Regions from separate parts of the Salinivibrio sp. VGrn1 genome, predicted to be linked through region 1. Evidence: predicted binding sites of a transcription regulator. Region 1 holds the regulator's gene; each other region holds the start of a gene.
The links. Region 1 encodes MetJ, which represses methionine synthesis genes. Its sites were predicted from a motif close to TTAGACNTNTANANGTCTAA; they were not measured.

Region 1 (5,812 bases):
GAGGCCATCAATAAATCGCGCCACACCGGCTTGGTCTGTATCCAATTCTAAGCTCAGCATGCTACCAAACCCCGCTTGCTGGCGCGCAGCAATTTGGTGGCCAGGGTGAGAGGCCAACCCGGGGTAGTAGATTTTCCGCACTGCCGACACCGTTTGCAGGTAACTGAGTACCGCTTCAGTGTTGTGTTGGTGTTGTTTAACGCGTGCACCCAATGTGCGCAACCCTCGCAGTGTCATATAACTGTCAAATGCATTGCCCGTCGCCCCTAAGCAATTTCCCCACCAAGCCAATGTCGCGGCAAGTTCACTGGTCGCGGCGATCACCGCGCCACCGACAATATCAGAATGGCCATTAATAAATTTGGTGGTCGAATGCACCACCATATCCGCGCCCAGCGCAAAAGGCGTTTGCAAAGCTGGCGATAAAAACGTGTTGTCGACCACCACCCAAGCCCCCACTTGATGGGCTTTTTGGCATATTTCTGCGATATCGACCACGCGTAAGAGTGGATTGGATGGGGTTTCCACCAGCACGAGCTTGGGCTGTTTGGCCAATGCCTGGTCCAACGCATCATGGTCCGATTGATCGACAAAACTTACCTGCCAGATCCCTTGTTTGGCACGCGATTCGAGCAAGCGATAGGTGCCGCCATAACAATCATGTGGGGCGACAATATGCTCGCCAGCCTCCAACAGAGATAGCACCAAGTTTATCGCCGACATCCCGCAGTTGGTCACCACCGCACCTGCGCCCCCTTCTAAGTCAGTCAGCGCTTGTTCGAGCTGCGCACGCGTTGGGTTGCCGCCTCGCGCGTAGTCGTAAGTAGGCACATCACCCAGTGCCGGGAAACGGTAATTGGTCGATAAGTACAGGGGAGGCACCACCGCATGGTGCTGGGTGTCAGTCCCAATCCCGGTCCGAACGGCGATAGTGTCGGTTTTTTTCTCAGTCATGATCTATCCTTGCTAGTCTGGTTTGCGCATCGTGGGCGTGATCCAGGTTTCATACTGCCACCTTACCCTGCGCTTTTTGGGACGTCAACACTTCTAGACGTCTATACTCCTTTGCATGTGGCGGTTAATATAGCTAAAATCTCCGCAGCATCATTCTGGGTATTCCATAATCAAGATAGGTGAGACATGGCGCAGTGGAACGGCGACTACATTAATCCGTATGCCGAACATGGTAAAAAGAAAGAGCAGGTAAAGAAGATCACCGTCTCTATCCCATTAAAAGTACTAAAAATTCTTACCGACGAGCGTACTCGTCGTCAGGTGCAAAACCTCCGTCATGCGACCAACAGTGAGTTGTTGTGTGAGGCATTTCTTCATGCCTACACCGGCCAACCACTACCAACCGATGACGATATCCGTAAGGATAAACCCGACAGCATTCCCGCTGAAGCACGTCGGATCATGGAAGAGCTTGGTATCGAGTTCGACGATAGCGAATACTAAAAAAACCCGCCGATTGGCGGGTTTTCTGTAATGATAGGTGCTCAGCACAGCCTTTTCGGGCTCTATTCCACCGCGCTTTTCCTCACGCTCAAGCATTACGCCTTGTCGAGCATATAGTTTTCTGGCATCTCGATACGAGCCACGCCGGTTTCCACGGCGGCCAGCGCTACCGCGCGGGCAACCTTAGGTAATAAACGCGCGTCCATTGGCTTGGGAATAATGTAATCTGGGCCAAAGCTTAGCGAAGACAAACCGGCGGCGTCTAATACCGTTTGTGGGACAGGCTCTTTGGCTAGGCTGCGAATGGCCTCTACCGCTGCCAACTTCATCGCATCGTTAATTTCACTGGCACGTACATCCAATGCGCCACGGAAAATAAACGGGAAGCAGAGCACGTTATTGACCTGATTCGGGTAATCCGAACGCCCGGTTCCCATGATCAGATCATCGCGCACTTGATGCGCCACATCCGGATGAATTTCAGGATCTGGGTTCGAGCAGGCAAATACCACGGGTTTATCTGCCATCAGCTTCAAGGCGTCGGGTGAAAGCAAGTCTGGACCGGAGACGCCAACGAACATATCCGCGCCCTCAATCACATCTTCGAGGGTACGCTTATCCGTGTTATTGGCAAACAGCTGCTTATATTTGTTGATGTCGTCACGACGCGTATGGATCACGCCTTTACGATCCAACATATAGATTTTTTCCCGCTGAGCGCCACATTTTATTAATAGCTCCATACAGGCAACAGCCGCTGCGCCTGCGCCCATGCACACCACCGTCGCCTCGCGGATATCTTTGCCTTGCAGCTCAAGCGCGTTAAGCATGCCGGCAGCGGTGACGATGGCAGTGCCGTGTTGATCATCATGAAATACAGGCACTTCGCAACGTGCAATTAATTGTTTTTCAATCTCAAAACAATCTGGGGCTTTGATATCTTCGAGATTGATACCGCCAAAGGTATCCGCGATGTTCGCCACGGTATCCACGAATTCATCGATAGTACGGTGTTTGACTTCAATGTCGATCGAGTCCAATCCAGCAAAACGCTTGAACAATAAAGCTTTACCTTCCATGACAGGCTTAGAAGCCATGGGGCCTAAATTTCCTAGCCCCAAAATCGCGGTGCCGTTTGAGACCACCGCCACCATGTTGCCTTTACCCGTATAGCGGTAAACCGCATCCGCATCTTGCGCTATCTCACGCACAGGCTCAGCAACGCCAGGACTGTACGCCAACGCGAGATCCGCGGCCGAGTCGGCAGGTTTGCTCAATTCAACAGAAATTTTTCCGGGAGTAGGGTATGCATGATAATCCAGCGCTTGCTGGCGTTTATCGTCCGACATCTAGTGTTCCTAATTATTATCGTGAAGGGGAAACTAATATCGACAGGGAAGCGTCACCGATATTAGTCAGACACTCTACAAACCACACAGGGAAGGTTTGTATAATAAAAAAGATGGTAACGCAGGGAGCAAACGTCCACCAGTACTAACAGCACATTCGCGATGATGCTCGGACCTGTTGTCCGATGACAGGGACGATACGATCAAAAAAGGGACGCTGATGCGTCCCTTCTCTGTATTCGGTCAATAGCGGCTTATTTTTTGCTGCTAAGGGCACCGAAACGCTTCTTAAAGCGGTCAACACGGCCACCGGTATCAAGGATACGCTGCTTACCAGTGTAGAATGGGTGACACTTGTCACACACGTCTAGGTAAATGTCTTTGCCTAGGGTTGTGCTGAACGCGAATTCGTTACCGCAAGAGCATTTTGCTGTGACGGCTTTGTACTCTGGATGGATACCAGCTTTCATAGGGATAACCTCATCTTAAAGGCCGTGTCGCTCTCCCGATCCTAAGCCGGGCACCACACGTCGTTAACAAACATTTTCTAAGGCGCGCAATTCTAATCAAGCGCCCTCTTTTTCGCAACTTTTTTGTGCAATCCGCGTGTCTCTTACGGTGCAACAAGGCTTTGCCAACGTGTGGCTAACCGTTACACTGACATTCCTTCTGGCCAATAAGATGTTGTGATGGAACAGTTTGCTCAGGTGGCTTTGCCTGTCCCTTTGCCGAAAACCTTTGATTACCGTATTGCAGACGATCAGCATCCGATCATCGGAGGGCGCGTCAAGGTGCCGTTTGGACGCCAGCATAAAGTTGGCATCGTTACCGGCTTGTCGCCAACGGCCAGTGTGGAAGCCAGCCAACTCAAAGCGATTGATACCGTACTCGACACGCAGCCGGTTTGGACCCCCGCGGTATACAATCTCCTGCAATGGGCGAGCCGTTTTTACCATCATCCGCTAGGAGATGCGATGGGGGCGGTGATGCCAACCTCGCTGCGTAAAGGACGCCCTGCGACATTGCAGCAACAAAAATGGTGGCAAATCACCGAGTCAGGACAAAACCAACCTCTATCAGGTCTGAGCCGCGCCCCCAAACAAGCCCGAGTGTTGCAGCTTCTCACGCACGGTCCAGCCACTCAAGCCGACTTGATGGAACAAGACATCGGCACGCCGGTGCTAAAAACGGTGGCAGAAAAAGGCTGGATCGCGCCCTACTCGCCCCCTTCTCAGGCCAATGCTTGGGTAAAAAACTTTGCGGTGACCGAAGAAAAACCGACGTTAAACCACGAGCAAGCGATGGCGGTTGCCACCCTCAATGCTGGCGATGGTTTTGCCTGCGCGCTATTAGAGGGGATCACTGGCTCAGGCAAAACCGAGGTGTATCTCAATGTGCTTGAGCCGGTGCTCGCACGTGGCCAGCAAGCGCTCATCTTGGTGCCAGAAATTGGCCTGACACCACAAACCATTCGCCGTTTTGAGCGCCGCTTTGCTGTTCCTGTGACCGTGATGCATTCAGGGCTCAGCGATACCGACCGTCTCAACGCCTGGCTGGCCGCACGGGAGAATCAAGCCGCGATAGTGATTGGTACACGCTCAGCGCTTTTTACCCCCATGGCAAAGCTTGGCATCATCATTATCGATGAGGAGCACGACCCTTCCTATAAGCAGCAAGATAGCTTTCGCTATCACGCCCGCGATCTGGCTGTCATGCGGGGGCATGAAGAACAAGTGCCGGTGATCTTGGGCTCGGCAACGCCATCACTGGAGAGCTTACACAACGCCAAAACCGGCAAATACCAGTACCTTAAGCTCACGCAACGTCCTGGTAACGCGGTCACCGCCCGGCAAGGGGTGCTCGATATCAAAGGCCATCACCTCGAAGCTGGCTTGTCGGCGCCGCTGATTGCTGAAATGCGTCAGCACCTGCAACAAGGTAACCAGGTGATGCTGTTTTTAAATCGCCGCGGTTATGCGCCCGCGATGATGTGTCACGAATGCGGCTGGCTAGCGAACTGCCAACGCTGTGATGCCTACTATACCCTTCATCAACAACACCAAGAGTTGCGTTGTCATCACTGTGGCCACCAAAAACGTGTGCCTCCCCAATGTGGCGACTGTGGTTCTACCCAGCTTATTAGTGTCGGTGTCGGTACCGAGCAACTCGAATCCCAGCTTGGTACCTTGTTTCCCGAATACAATACCGTTCGCATTGATCGCGATAATACCCGGCGAAAAGGGAGCCTTGAAGGTTACTTGGCCGACATTGAAAAGGGTGAGTATCAAATTCTATTGGGCACACAAATGCTCGCCAAAGGCCATCACTTTCCTAACGTCACCCTGGTCGCCTTAGTCGATGTTGACGGGGCTCTATTCAGTAATGACTTTCGTGCCCCTGAGCGTTTGGCCCAATTGATGGTGCAAGTCGCCGGGCGAGCGGGCCGCGCCAGTAAGCCGGGTACCGTGTTATTACAAACCCACCATCCAGAGCACACCCTGATCCAATCTTTAGTGCATAAAGGTTATCAAGCCTTTGCCGAATCTGCGTTAAATGAACGGCGTCAGGCGTGGCTGCCGCCTTACACGTTTCTTAGTCTCTTTCGCGCCGACGGGCATGAAGAAAACAGTGTCCAGCAGTTTTTACAACAGGTGCGTCAAACGCTGGCTACCTCACCGATTCAACAGGATGAATGCCATATTATGGGGCCTATGCCCGCCGCCATGGCGAAACGCGCGGGTCGCTATCGGTGGCAACTCCTCATTCAAGCGCCCAGCCGAAAAATCATGCAGCAATGGCTCCAAGTGGCGCTCCCGGCCATCCAACAGCTCCCTCTGTCGCGTAAAGTGAGGTGGTCATTAGATGTCGAGCCGCAAGACCTTTCTTAACATTCCCTTGCAGTAAAGCGACAGCAATCACACTTTCATTGCAATAAGTGTTAGCTTGTCCGTGTTTAAATCGGACAAGGCTAGGTAGAATAAGGCCGCAATTGGCTAAGAGAACAG
Region 2 (5,812 bases), on a different contig from region 1:
CATGATAGAAGTGGGTTCCGCAACGCCAATCGCGTAAGACAACTGGATTTCACAACGGTCAGCAAGACCTGCGGCGACAATGTTTTTGGCCACGTAACGCGCGGCATACGCGGCAGAGCGATCCACTTTTGAGGGGTCTTTACCCGAGAAAGCTCCGCCACCGTGACGGGCTGCACCGCCATAGGTGTCGACAATGATTTTACGGCCTGTTAAACCACAATCGCCCATCGGTCCGCCAATCACAAAACGGCCCGTTGGGTTAATGAAATACTTGGTGTCTTTGGTCAGCCATTGTGCCGGCAATACTGGCTTGATGATTTCTTCCATCACCGCTTCGCGCAGATCGTCGGTTGAAATACTGTCGCAATGCTGTGTTGAGAGCACGACGGCATCAATACCCGCAATTTTACCGTTGTCATACGCAAAGGTGACCTGGCTTTTCGCATCTGGGCGTAACCAGTCTAACGTGCCGTTTTTACGTACTTGCGCCTGACGCTCGACCAAACGGTGTGAATAGGTGATGGGGGCAGGCATCAGCACATTGGTTTCGTTGGTGGCAAAGCCAAACATGATCCCTTGGTCGCCAGCGCCCTGATCTTTCGGGTCGGCGCGATCAACCCCTTGGTTAATGTCTGGGGATTGTTTACCAATGGTATTCAATACGGCGCAAGAGTTGGCATCAAAGCCCATGTCCGAGTGCACGTAACCAATATCGCGCACGGTTTGACGGGTGAGCTCTTCGATATCGACCCATGCCGAGGTCGTCACTTCCCCGCCTACCATGACCATACCGGTCTTTACATAGGTTTCGCAGGCAACGCGTGCTTTGGGATCTTGCTCAAGAATGGCATCCAAGACCGCATCAGAAATCTGATCGGCGATTTTATCAGGATGGCCTTCAGAGACGGACTCTGAGGTAAACAGGTGCTTAGCCATGTGACACTCTCATTGATTATCAAGAATACCGACGATACGTAGCGAATCGTTTCGCCGATCATCTCAGATGTTTTAACTTCTAGACGTCTATTTTATTCGTAATTGTGATAAACGCAAGTCAGTTGATGCATATGGGTGTCTTAAGGTATAGCAAAATTGGCTGAGATGCGCTTACACCGCGTGGGATACTGGCTGTGGCTTCACTGACCCCCATGATGAGGGAATCGCCTCTTGCAGCCAGTGCACCAGTGATTCGACACGCAGAGGAAGACGGCCAGCGCTGCAGTTAAGACGCAACGGAATAGGTGCTGAGGCCCAGTTAGGCAAGCAGCGCATAATTCTATCAGGATGATGGTGTTGATAACCTGTGGCGCTCCAGATCGGTAGCAATCCAACGCCCTGCCCATCGGCGATAGCATCCAATTGAATGGCTATCATATCGCAATTAAAGCGGCTAGGCATGGCGCTTAAGTGGTAGGTACTGTCGTGGTCATAAAGCGTTAATCCTTGTCGACGTAGGGCAAAGACATCTAGCCAAGGGTGTTCATCGAGCAGGCTAGGATGCGTAAACGGGCCATATTGGCTGACATAGCCTGGTGCCGCGTAAATACCATATTGCCAATGGCCAAGCTGATATGAGCGGCAATTGACCGGTAACATGATGTCTCCTGCCCAGATGATAAGATCGGCCGACTGAATACGTTGTGCACTGACTTCGCTTGTTAATGTGATGGATACTTTGGGATGCTCAGCGAGAAAACGACTGATCAATGGAGCCGCCCAACCGCGCATCATTCCGGGGTGGCAAATCACTTCTATCGCCCCTTGAAGATGATTATTTAACCCCTGGATCGCTTCTTCACTTTCCTCTGCTAAATCGAGCATTTGTTGGCAGTAGTGAGAAAAAATCTCTCCCGCTTTGGTTAAGACCAGTCTATTACCTTGTCTTTGCGTTAAAGGCTGGCCTAGGTCGGCTTCCAGTTGAGCCAAGCGACGACTCACCGTTGACTTAGGTTGGCCCAATGCCTTAGCGGCAGCGGTAAGGCTTTGATGATGACACAAAGCCGCAAACGAACGGATCGAAGAAAAATCCTGCATAACGGTCCTTTTTCACTTCGGTGAAGATTCATATCAATGGTTCGGCATGAAGCTCACTGCCTCGTTCTATTACTGGAACGAGGTGTTCCTGTTTTGTCCCTATGCGTCCGAACTCAAACGTGAATAATTATCAACTAACAAATAATAATCATTATCACAAAATGGAGTTGATTATGTCCAGTTGTCTTCGTCCCGTTGTTCTCGGGATGGTATTAGCCGGTATGCCTGTGAGTGCTATTCATGCGGCAGAAGCGGGTGATCAAAATACCGAAACTATGGTGATCACAGCGTCAGGGTTTGAACAAGCCACCGCAAAGGCACCAGCAAGTATTAGCGTGATTAGCCGTGACCAACTTGAAGATCGTTATTATCGCGATGTTACGGATGCATTAAAGCGTATTCCTGGCGTGGTTGTGACCGGAGGCGGTGACACCACGGATATCAGTATTCGCGGAATGGGCTCAAAATATACCCTGATGCTGGTGGATGGAAAACGTACCACCAGTCGCGAAACACGCCCGAACAGTGACGGGCCTGGCATTGAGCAAGGTTGGTTACCTCCGCTACAAGCGATTGAGCGTATTGAAGTGATTCGGGGGCCGATGTCGACCTTGTATGGCTCTGATGCCATCGGTGGGGTGATTAATATTATTACTCGTCGTGAACAACATGAATGGCATGGCAACGTGCAGTTGAGCACGTTATTACAAGAAAAACGCGCATCAGGCGATGAACAAAGCGCCAATTTTTACTTGTCTGGCGCGTTAAGCGATAAGCTAGGGATGACGGTATCAGGCCAAAACGTTCAACGCCAAGAAGACGAGATTACTTTCGGTTACGAGGACAAATCTTTACGTAGTCTTTCTACCTCGTTGACTTACGGTGCCAGCGATTTTCAACAGTGGACCTTGGACTTGGGCGCGAGTTCGCAAGAGCGAAATGGCCACATAGGCAAAACCGTTCCCACGGATGATAGCCAGTGTCGAGGCAACCAATGTGAAAACAGTAACAATGAATATCGGCGGCAATCAATCGCCCTTGGGCATGAAGGGCATTGGACGTGGGGCTGGTCAGATTCACACTTACAGTACGAGCAAAGCCGCAATAAAAGTCGCGAAATGACGATTAAGAACACCGAGTTTAAAACCCGTCTCATTCGTGATTTTGAAACACACACTTTGACGGTCGGTGGCTCGGTGAACAAAGCGAAGTTGGAGGACTTTACCTCTAATAAAGCGTCGAGCCAAACTGAGATTGACAATACACAAGCGGCTTTATTTGTCGAAGATGAGTGGCGTGTGATTGAGCCATTTAGTCTGACCCTCGGCTTACGTGTCGATCATGATGAAAACTATGATTATCACGCTAGTCCACGCCTGTATGGTGTTTATCAGCTCACCGATAGCTGGACAGTAAAGGGTGGGGTCGCGACGGGGTTCCGCTCGCCACAACTGCGCGAAATTGCCCCGAATTGGGCACAAGTTAGCCGAGGCGGGAATATCTATGGTAATCCTGATCTGGAGCCCGAGACCTCTGTTAACTCAGAAGTCAGTATCAACTACCAAGGCGATACGGGGGTCAGTGGTTCGCTAACCGTATTCCATAATGATTTTAAAGATAAGATAACCCGTGTCACTTGTCCCGCGTCAACCTGTCCACCTACTGTCTATTACGACAAGGAAGAGGAAAAAACAAAAACTAAACCGTCCACGATTCGGATTAACGTTGATGAAGCGGTCACTCGAGGGATTGAAGCGAGCCTATTCGTGCCGGTCACGGAGACACTCGATGTGAGTGCCAGCTATACTTACACCGATTCGGAGCAGAAGACGGGGGCGTATAAAGGCCAGCCTTTAAATCAAATTCCCCAGCAGCTCGCGTATGGCGAAGTCAATTGGCAAGCCACGGAAAGGCTGAACCCTTGGATCAGCGCGACCTATCGTGGCAAAGAAATGGATCCTGTGAAAGGTCCCTCTTCTCGCAGCAATATTGAGCCTGGGTATACCATGATGGATACAGGGGCGAACTACCAACTGACCGAATCGATTGAGCTTCAAGGTGCTATTTATAACTTGTTCGATAACACGCTTGAGTACGACGATTATGGTTATATCACGGATGAGCGTCGTTACTGGTTGGGAATGAATATCCACTTTTAAGTGCTGATACAGCGATAACACTGCCGCGCCCGTCTTGGTATTTGGATGATAGCCAGACGGGCGTTTTTCACGGTACTTCATCCCCGAAGGCGCGTGAGAAGGCTCACACAACACGTGCGTCTTTTACGTGCTTGAGATACACTATGGGGCATCGTTAAACGAGCACCGATGGACATGGCATTAAGAGTCGCAATTAATGGATTTGGTCGTATAGGGCGCAGTGTATTGCGGGCCCTGTATGAAAGTGGCAAGCACGATCGCATTCAAGTGGTCGCGATTAATGAGCTCGCAGAGCCCGAGGCGATGGCGCATCTGCTGCAATATGACTCAAGCCATGGTCGGTTCGGCTGGCCGGTTTCCTATAACCAAGAACATTTGTTTGTCGCCACCGACAGCATTCGCCTGCTTCACTTACCGGAACTTCAGCTTTTACCTTGGCGTGACCTTGATGTTGATATTGTCTTGGACTGCACGGGCAAGTTTGGCACACGAGAAGACGGTGAGGCTCATATTGCTGCAGGTGCTAAAAAAGTCTTGTTTTCACATCCCGCCAGCCAAGATGTTGACCGTACCGTTATTTACGGGGTCAACCATGATGCGTTAACCGCGGATGATCGTATTGTCTCTAATGGCTCATGCACCACCAATTGTATCGTCCCAGTGATCAAAGCCTTGGACGAACACTTTGGGATTGAGTCCGGCACTATCACTACCATTCACTCTTCAATGAATGACCAGCAGGTGATTGATGCGTATCACTCTGATCTGCGCCGTACGCGCACCGCAAGCCAATCGATCATCCCGGTGGATACCAAACTCCATGTTGGTATTGGTAGGATTTTTCCGAAATTTTCTGACAAATTTGAAGCGATCTCGGTGCGTGTACCGACGATAAACGTGACAGCGATGGATTTAAGTGTCACTGTACGTACTAAAGTGAAAGTTAATGACGTAAATCAAGCTCTGCAGACGGCATCTCGATGTACATTAGACGGTATACTGGATTATACCGAAGCGCCCTTGGTATCGATCGACTTTAACCACGACTCACACAGCGCCATTGTTGATGGATCGCAAACACGAGTCAGTGATCACCAGCTGATTAAAACGCTGGTTTGGTGCGATAACGAGTGGGGTTTTGCCAACCGAATGTTAGATACCACACTTGCCATGGCGTAATAGACGCAAGCGTGGGTGGGGTGTTGCCCTGATTAAATCAGTTTCAATTTGCAACCTTATAGCGAGGACCATATGTCTGTAATTAAGATGACCGACTTAGATCTTGCCGGAAAGCGTGTGTTTATCCGTGCTGATCTGAACGTGCCTGTAAAAGACGGGAAAGTGACCTCTGACGCACGTATTTTGGCATCACTGCCTACGATTAAGCACTGCTTAGAAGCCGGTGCAAAAGTCATGGTGACCTCTCACCTAGGTCGTCCTGAAGAAGGTCAGCCTGAAGATCAGTATTCACTGCAGCCGGTAGTCAACTACCTTGATGATGCGCTGGATTGTAAGGTCAGCCTCGCTAAAGACTATCTAGACGGTCTTGAGCTTAATGCCGGTGAGCTGGTGGTGCTTGAGAACGTGCGCTTTAATAAAGGCGAAAAGAAGAACGACGA
Region 3 (5,812 bases), on a different contig from region 1:
GCGCGCGGCCCAAATTGTGATACTTATTGGCATCGTGGTAGCGCTTATGCCGACCTACGCGCTATTTAGAATTTTTGAATACAGAGCGCTTCGCTTACGGAATACAGAAGAGAACAAATCGCGCTCGTATCAGCTCTTTCCGCATTCCGTATTCCGTATTCCGTATTCCGTATTCCGTATTCCGTATTCCGTCAAATTGTGTCATTAACGGCGATGGCGCTAGCGATGGTTGTCATCCTTTTCGGACCATGTATTTGTCATGATGCCTCACTCGGGGTACTGGCCACGTTGACTTTCGGTGCCGCAAAACCGCGGAAGATATTGTGTACGGAAAGCAGCGCGCACACACCCACTACCACACCAAGGTGCCATGCTTCGCTAACGCCCAAGCTCAATAGCGCCATACTCATCAACGCAGAAATAATCATCTGTCCACCACCGGAGAGCGCAGCGACGGTGCCGGCTTGGTTAGAGTAAGGTTGCATCACCTGCGATTGGGCGCACGGCAGCGCAATCCCGTTGCCAAACACCATAAAGAACTGCCCAATCATCAGCAGTAACGGGTCCATCGGGGTGAGCCATAACCAAACCGCAGAAATGAGCTGCATCACCGGTGCCATCAACAGCATACGCTTGGTGCCCAAACGCGGACGAATGCGCGAAACTAGCGCACTCCCCAACAATAAGCCACAGGTCGGAATAAGCGCCCACAGCGCATATTGATCCGAGGTCATACCGATGCGCTCTTGCATTAAAAATGGCATCAGCGACACCGTGGTGATCACCAAGGTAAAATTCACCCAGCTAATACTGGCGAAATAGAGAAAGTATGGCGTTTTTAGTAGTGCGCCATAACGGCCGAGGATCACCTTCACATTGGGCAACGGTGAACGAGTATGCATGCTTTCTTTAAACAGGAAAAACAGTACGCACCACACCAAGCTGGTGTACACCATCAGCAAAATAAAGATCGCCAGCCAGCCTAGATTGTGGTTAACAAACCCGCCAATAACGGGCGCCACAATCGGGGTCAACGACGCCACCATGATCAAATATGACATGGCTTGCGGTAGTTGATCCCCAGAATAAGAGTCACGGGTAAAGGCACGCGAAAGCACGGCACAGCAGCCGGTCCCCATTCCTTGGATGCAGCGGCCAATGACTAGGCCAGTGAAGCTGGCGCTAAAACTCACCATCACGGTTAAGCCAATCAGTGAAAGCAACACACCGGCTAACAACACGCGGCGACGGCCAAGCGCATCTGAGATAGGCCCATAGATAAACTGTGATGGTCCAAAGCCAAGTAGATAGGCAGAGATAAGCAGTTGGACATTGTCCATACTGAGGTTGAAATCTCGGGCGATCCAGGGCAAAGACGGAAATACTAAGCCCATGCTGAATTGCCCAATACTGACGGTCAGGCATGCCAGCAATACGGGCGACCAATTAAATGGGCGACTAGCCGATTGCATCCAGTTTCCTATGCGTTTTATTGATGTGGGGAGGTAGACGTCGCGATCCTAGCACATTGTGGATCACCGATAGATCACTATGGTAACAGTAATAACTGTATGAGTGGTAAACAAATAGTGACGTTTGGCTATCGGCCAGCATTGCACTGGCCGATTTCACTGGGTGACAATAAATTAAAACGCAGGCTCTATGGTGCCATTAAAGGTATCTTGCAAAAACTGACGTGTTTTGTCGGACTGGAATAACGCGAGTAGTCGCTGATACGTCGGGTTATCTTGATCGTCTTTGCGTACGGCCACCACCATAACGGCGAGAGGCGCATCTTTAGATTCCAAGAAAATGCCCTGCTCGCTCGGATCGAGCCCTGATGACATCACATAATTCATGGTAATCGCCGCGGCATCGACATCTTGCAAACTGCGAGGCAGCTGTGCCGCTTCTACTTCCACAAATTCGAGCTGTTTAGGGTTGGATTGAACATCTTGCAGCGTGGCTTTAAAGCCAACATTGTCAGCCAACGTAATCAATCCTGCGTCTTCCAGCAATAACAGCGCGCGACCCGCATTTGTGGGATCATTGGGGATCGCAATTTGTGCGCCATTCGCTAACGCCTCGACCTTGTCGACTTTGTCAGAATAAATCCCCATCCGCATTAAGATTGAGCGACCAATCGCTACCAACTCGCTATCGTGGTTTTGATTGAAATTGTCGAGAAACGGCTGATGCTGATAACTATTTAAATCCAAACTACCATCCGCTAACCCTGCATTAGGCGAGATGTAATCAGAGAACTCTACGACTTCAACATCAATCCCTTCCTCTTTCGCTTGCTCAGCCACCGATTCAACCACTTGCGCGTGGGGACCGACCGTTGCGCCAATTTTAATGGTTTCAGTTTGGTCGGAACACCCTGAGAGGAATACCGCCGCGAGAAGTATCGCGAGACTTGCGCTGAGTTGTTTTATCTTCATTCCCTTTACCTTGCTAATTGGCCATTTAGACATCCAGAGTGCCATATAGATGATTAATGTCAATACGATTAGCTTGATACAAGGGCCGGCTTGATCGCATCCATTGTCCTACGCGTAATGGAGGGCATGTTAAATCGATATAAGGAGGCATGAGTATGACTAAGCTGTTTCCTTTGCCCCTGTTTTTGTTACCGGGAGGCAGAGCCAAACTGCGCATTTTTGAACCTCGTTATTTACGCCTCGTCCGTGAGTGCTCAGCGAATCAAGAAGGATTTGTGCTGGCAATGATGCAGGGAAAGCGTCTTTACAAGTACGGCACCTTAGTCGACATCGTCGATTTCGAAACACTGCCCGACGGCTTGCTGGGGATCACGATCGCCGGTCGCCAGCGGGTAGAAATTATGTCGACGGACCAAGAAGCGGATAAACTTTGGGTAGGCGATGTGCGCGCCCTCAATGATTGGCCTCATGATGAGCATTTGGGTGAGGCGCAAGCCGACGACAAAGCGCGTATCGCCTCAGGGCTCAAACACGTCTTTGCCGCTCACCCTGAACACGCAGAACAATATGAAGCGCCTCATTTCGAAGATTTAACCTGGAGCTGTCAGCGCTGGCTCGAAATTTTGCCGCTTTCTAATGCGCAAAAACAATGGTTTATTGCTCAAGAGTCAGCAGAAGAAGCGAAACAATTTATCAGTCAGCTGCTCGAAGAGGAAGTCGAGTGATCCAATCACTGCTACCCACGTATTGGTAGCCAAATGGACGGCTACGACAGATAGGACTCAACTATGACTGCGCCACAAACCATGTATACTGAGACCACCATTTCCAGACGGGACACGCGTGCCAACATGACTGACGTGACGAAGGAAGAGTTGTCTGCATTATTATTAAAAGTCTCGGAAGACCGTGACCGTGTTGCTTTCGAGCGCCTGTTTCGGTTTTTTGGCCCTAAGATTCGCTCTTACGGCTCCAAGCATCTCCGTGCTGACGGGCAAGCGATGGAGCTTGTGCAGGAAACCATGTTGGTTGTGTGGCGAAAAGCGCATTTGTACAACGCCGATAAAGGCGCAGCGACGACGTGGGTCTTTACCATCATGCGTAACATTAGCTTTGACATGTTGCGTAAGGTGCAATCGAACCGGGAAGACAACTTCAGTGATGATATTTGGCCCGTGCTCGAATCTGGCCAGCAGGACAATGAGTCGGATGCTGGTGCGCAATATATGATGGATCAAGAGTTGCTGTCGTTCATTGATGAGTTACCCGACGTGCAACAACAAGTGGTGAGAGGCGTGTACCTGAAACAACTTACTCACCAAGAGTTGTCAGAACAGTTAAACGTGCCGTTGGGCACCGTAAAATCCCGATTGCGTTTAGGTCTGGAAAAGCTCCGCAATCACCTGGAGGTTAAACAATGATTAAATATCACCCATCGACCGACTTACTTGACGCGTTTGCCGCTGGCAAACTGCCCACCTCGATGGCGATTGCGTTGTCAGCACATGTTGAGCTTTGCCAGGAATGCCAGGCATATGTCGCCGCTGCAGAAGCCTCGCTTGCAGATTCAGCGTTCGACGAGGAAGAAATAACCGTTGCTGATTGGGATTATGCGGCTGAAGACGAAATGCTTGCTGCCATTTTCGAAGATGCAGCGGCCAATGATGGTGCCGTCGATGCGCAAACACCAGTCCGTTTAACACAAATCAGTGTGAGTAACAAGACCTACACGTTGCCACGCGCGCTACAGCGCTTTAGTGATTCTAACTGGTCATCTTTTGGCAAAGTGCAGCGCGCCCGGTTGAACCTTGATGAAGGGGCAACACGTGCCAGCTTCCTCCATATTGATGAGGGCGGCTCGGTGCCTGCGCACACGCACAAAGGCTATGAGTTAACTCTTTTGCTTGATGGTACGTTCGAGGATGAAAGTGGCGAATACGTACCGGGTGATTTTATTTTGCTCGATAGTCGCCATCATCATACGCCATTCACCAAACAAGGGTGTTTGTGCTACACGGTGGCCGATGCACCGCTTTATTTCACCAAAGGTGTGAGCAAACTACTCAATACCGTGGGACATGCGATTTACTAAAAAATTCTGTGTTAGTTGTTATCCTTCTGGCGGCTGCGAAGCCGCCTTTTTTTATGCTAAAGAGCCAACGGAATGCGTGCATTTGCTCGGCGATGCTCTCCATTATCGCCATTAATCTCGTGGCGGTAACAGAATAATTACACCTGGTAAACCTTTACTTAATGACAACTCTCCGGCTCAGTCCTACATAACTAGTGCAAAGTAGTAATTTTCCCTTTACATCGGGTGAATCAAACTGGTTTAATTCGTCACTTCTAACGATTCATTAACAGCCATTGATAATAAACACAGTGAAGTGAGAGTCACATGAGTCAAACACAACTCGCCAGTGTCAGCCGAGGCAACTCGTTGGTACTTCAAATCCTTGTCGGTATTCTTGCCGGTGGTGTCCTTGCATACCTGTCTCCTGAGTGGGCAGCGAATGCAGGACTGTTCGGACAACTCTTTGTCAGCGCGTTGAAAGCCGTTGCCCCCATTTTGGTCTTCGTTTTAGTGGCGGCTTCCATTGCTAACCAAAAACAAGGGCAGCGCGCCAATATGCGCCCTATTATTGGTCTGTACCTTGTCGGTACGCTTGCTGCCTCGCTGACGGCAGTCACCATGAGCTTCTTGTTCCCCACGACCCTGGAATTTGCGACCACAGATGCCAGCATCACACCACCTGAAGGGATTGGCCAGGTATTGAATACGCTGCTTTTCAATATCGTGGATAATCCCGTTAGCGCATTGATGAACGGCAACTATATCGGGATCCTAGCCTGGGCGATTGGTTTAGGGATTGCCCTACACCATGCATCAAACGAAACCAAACGCGTGTTTTCCGACGTGTCAGAAGGCGTGTCGATGATCGTGCGCTTTGTGATCCGTTTTGCACCTTTGGGTATCTTCGGCTTGGTCGCGAGCACACTGGCTAAAAGTGGTTTTGATGCCCTCGCGGGCTATGTGCACCTTCTCGGTGTGCTATTGGGTAGTATGTTCACCATCGCACTCGTGGTTAACCCAGCGATTGTGTACTTCAAAACAGGTCAAAACCCATACCCACTGGTTTTAAAATGCCTACGTGAAAGTGGCATAACCGCCTTCTTTACCCGTAGTTCAGCGGCTAACATCCCGGTGAATATGCAACTGTGCCGCCGTCTTGATTTGGATGAAGACACCTACTCAGTGTCTATTCCACTGGGTGCAACCATCAACATGGGCGGTGCGGCGATCACCATTACGGTATTAACGTTAGCGGCGGTCCATACGCTGGGCATTGAGGTGGACATCGCCACTG

Region 2: metK (methionine adenosyltransferase) is a predicted target of MetJ. The motif match lies at 1,008-1,027, and genes of this name have one in related genera.
Region 3: EHW56_RS02190 (MetQ/NlpA family ABC transporter substrate-binding protein) is a predicted target of MetJ. The motif match lies at 2,470-2,489, and genes of this name have one in related genera.

Annotation. Positions count from the first base shown of each region.
Region 1 covers NZ_SATA01000005.1:184,921-190,732, reverse strand. Annotated here, with positions in the region: gene metB (cystathionine gamma-synthase) at 1-954, opposite strand, end outside; gene metJ (met regulon transcriptional regulator MetJ) at 1,141-1,458, shown strand; gene EHW56_RS09830 (malic enzyme-like NAD(P)-binding protein) at 1,554-2,807, opposite strand; gene rpmE (50S ribosomal protein L31) at 3,062-3,277, opposite strand; gene priA (primosomal protein N') at 3,494-5,695, shown strand.
Region 2 covers NZ_SATA01000009.1:14,666-20,477, forward strand. Annotated here, with positions in the region: gene metK (methionine adenosyltransferase) at 1-936, opposite strand, end outside; gene EHW56_RS12725 (LysR family transcriptional regulator) at 1,108-2,034, opposite strand; gene EHW56_RS12730 (ligand-gated channel protein) at 2,208-4,193, shown strand; gene epd (erythrose-4-phosphate dehydrogenase) at 4,368-5,372, shown strand; gene EHW56_RS12740 (phosphoglycerate kinase) at 5,445-5,812, shown strand, end outside.
Region 3 covers NZ_SATA01000001.1:499,075-504,886, forward strand. Annotated here, with positions in the region: gene EHW56_RS02180 (hypothetical protein) at 1-33, opposite strand, end outside; gene EHW56_RS02185 (multidrug effflux MFS transporter) at 258-1,472, opposite strand; gene EHW56_RS02190 (MetQ/NlpA family ABC transporter substrate-binding protein) at 1,647-2,444, opposite strand; gene EHW56_RS02195 (LON peptidase substrate-binding domain-containing protein) at 2,600-3,169, shown strand; gene EHW56_RS02200 (sigma-70 family RNA polymerase sigma factor) at 3,296-3,865, shown strand; gene EHW56_RS02205 (ChrR family anti-sigma-E factor) at 3,862-4,536, shown strand; gene sstT (serine/threonine transporter SstT) at 4,843-5,812, shown strand, end outside.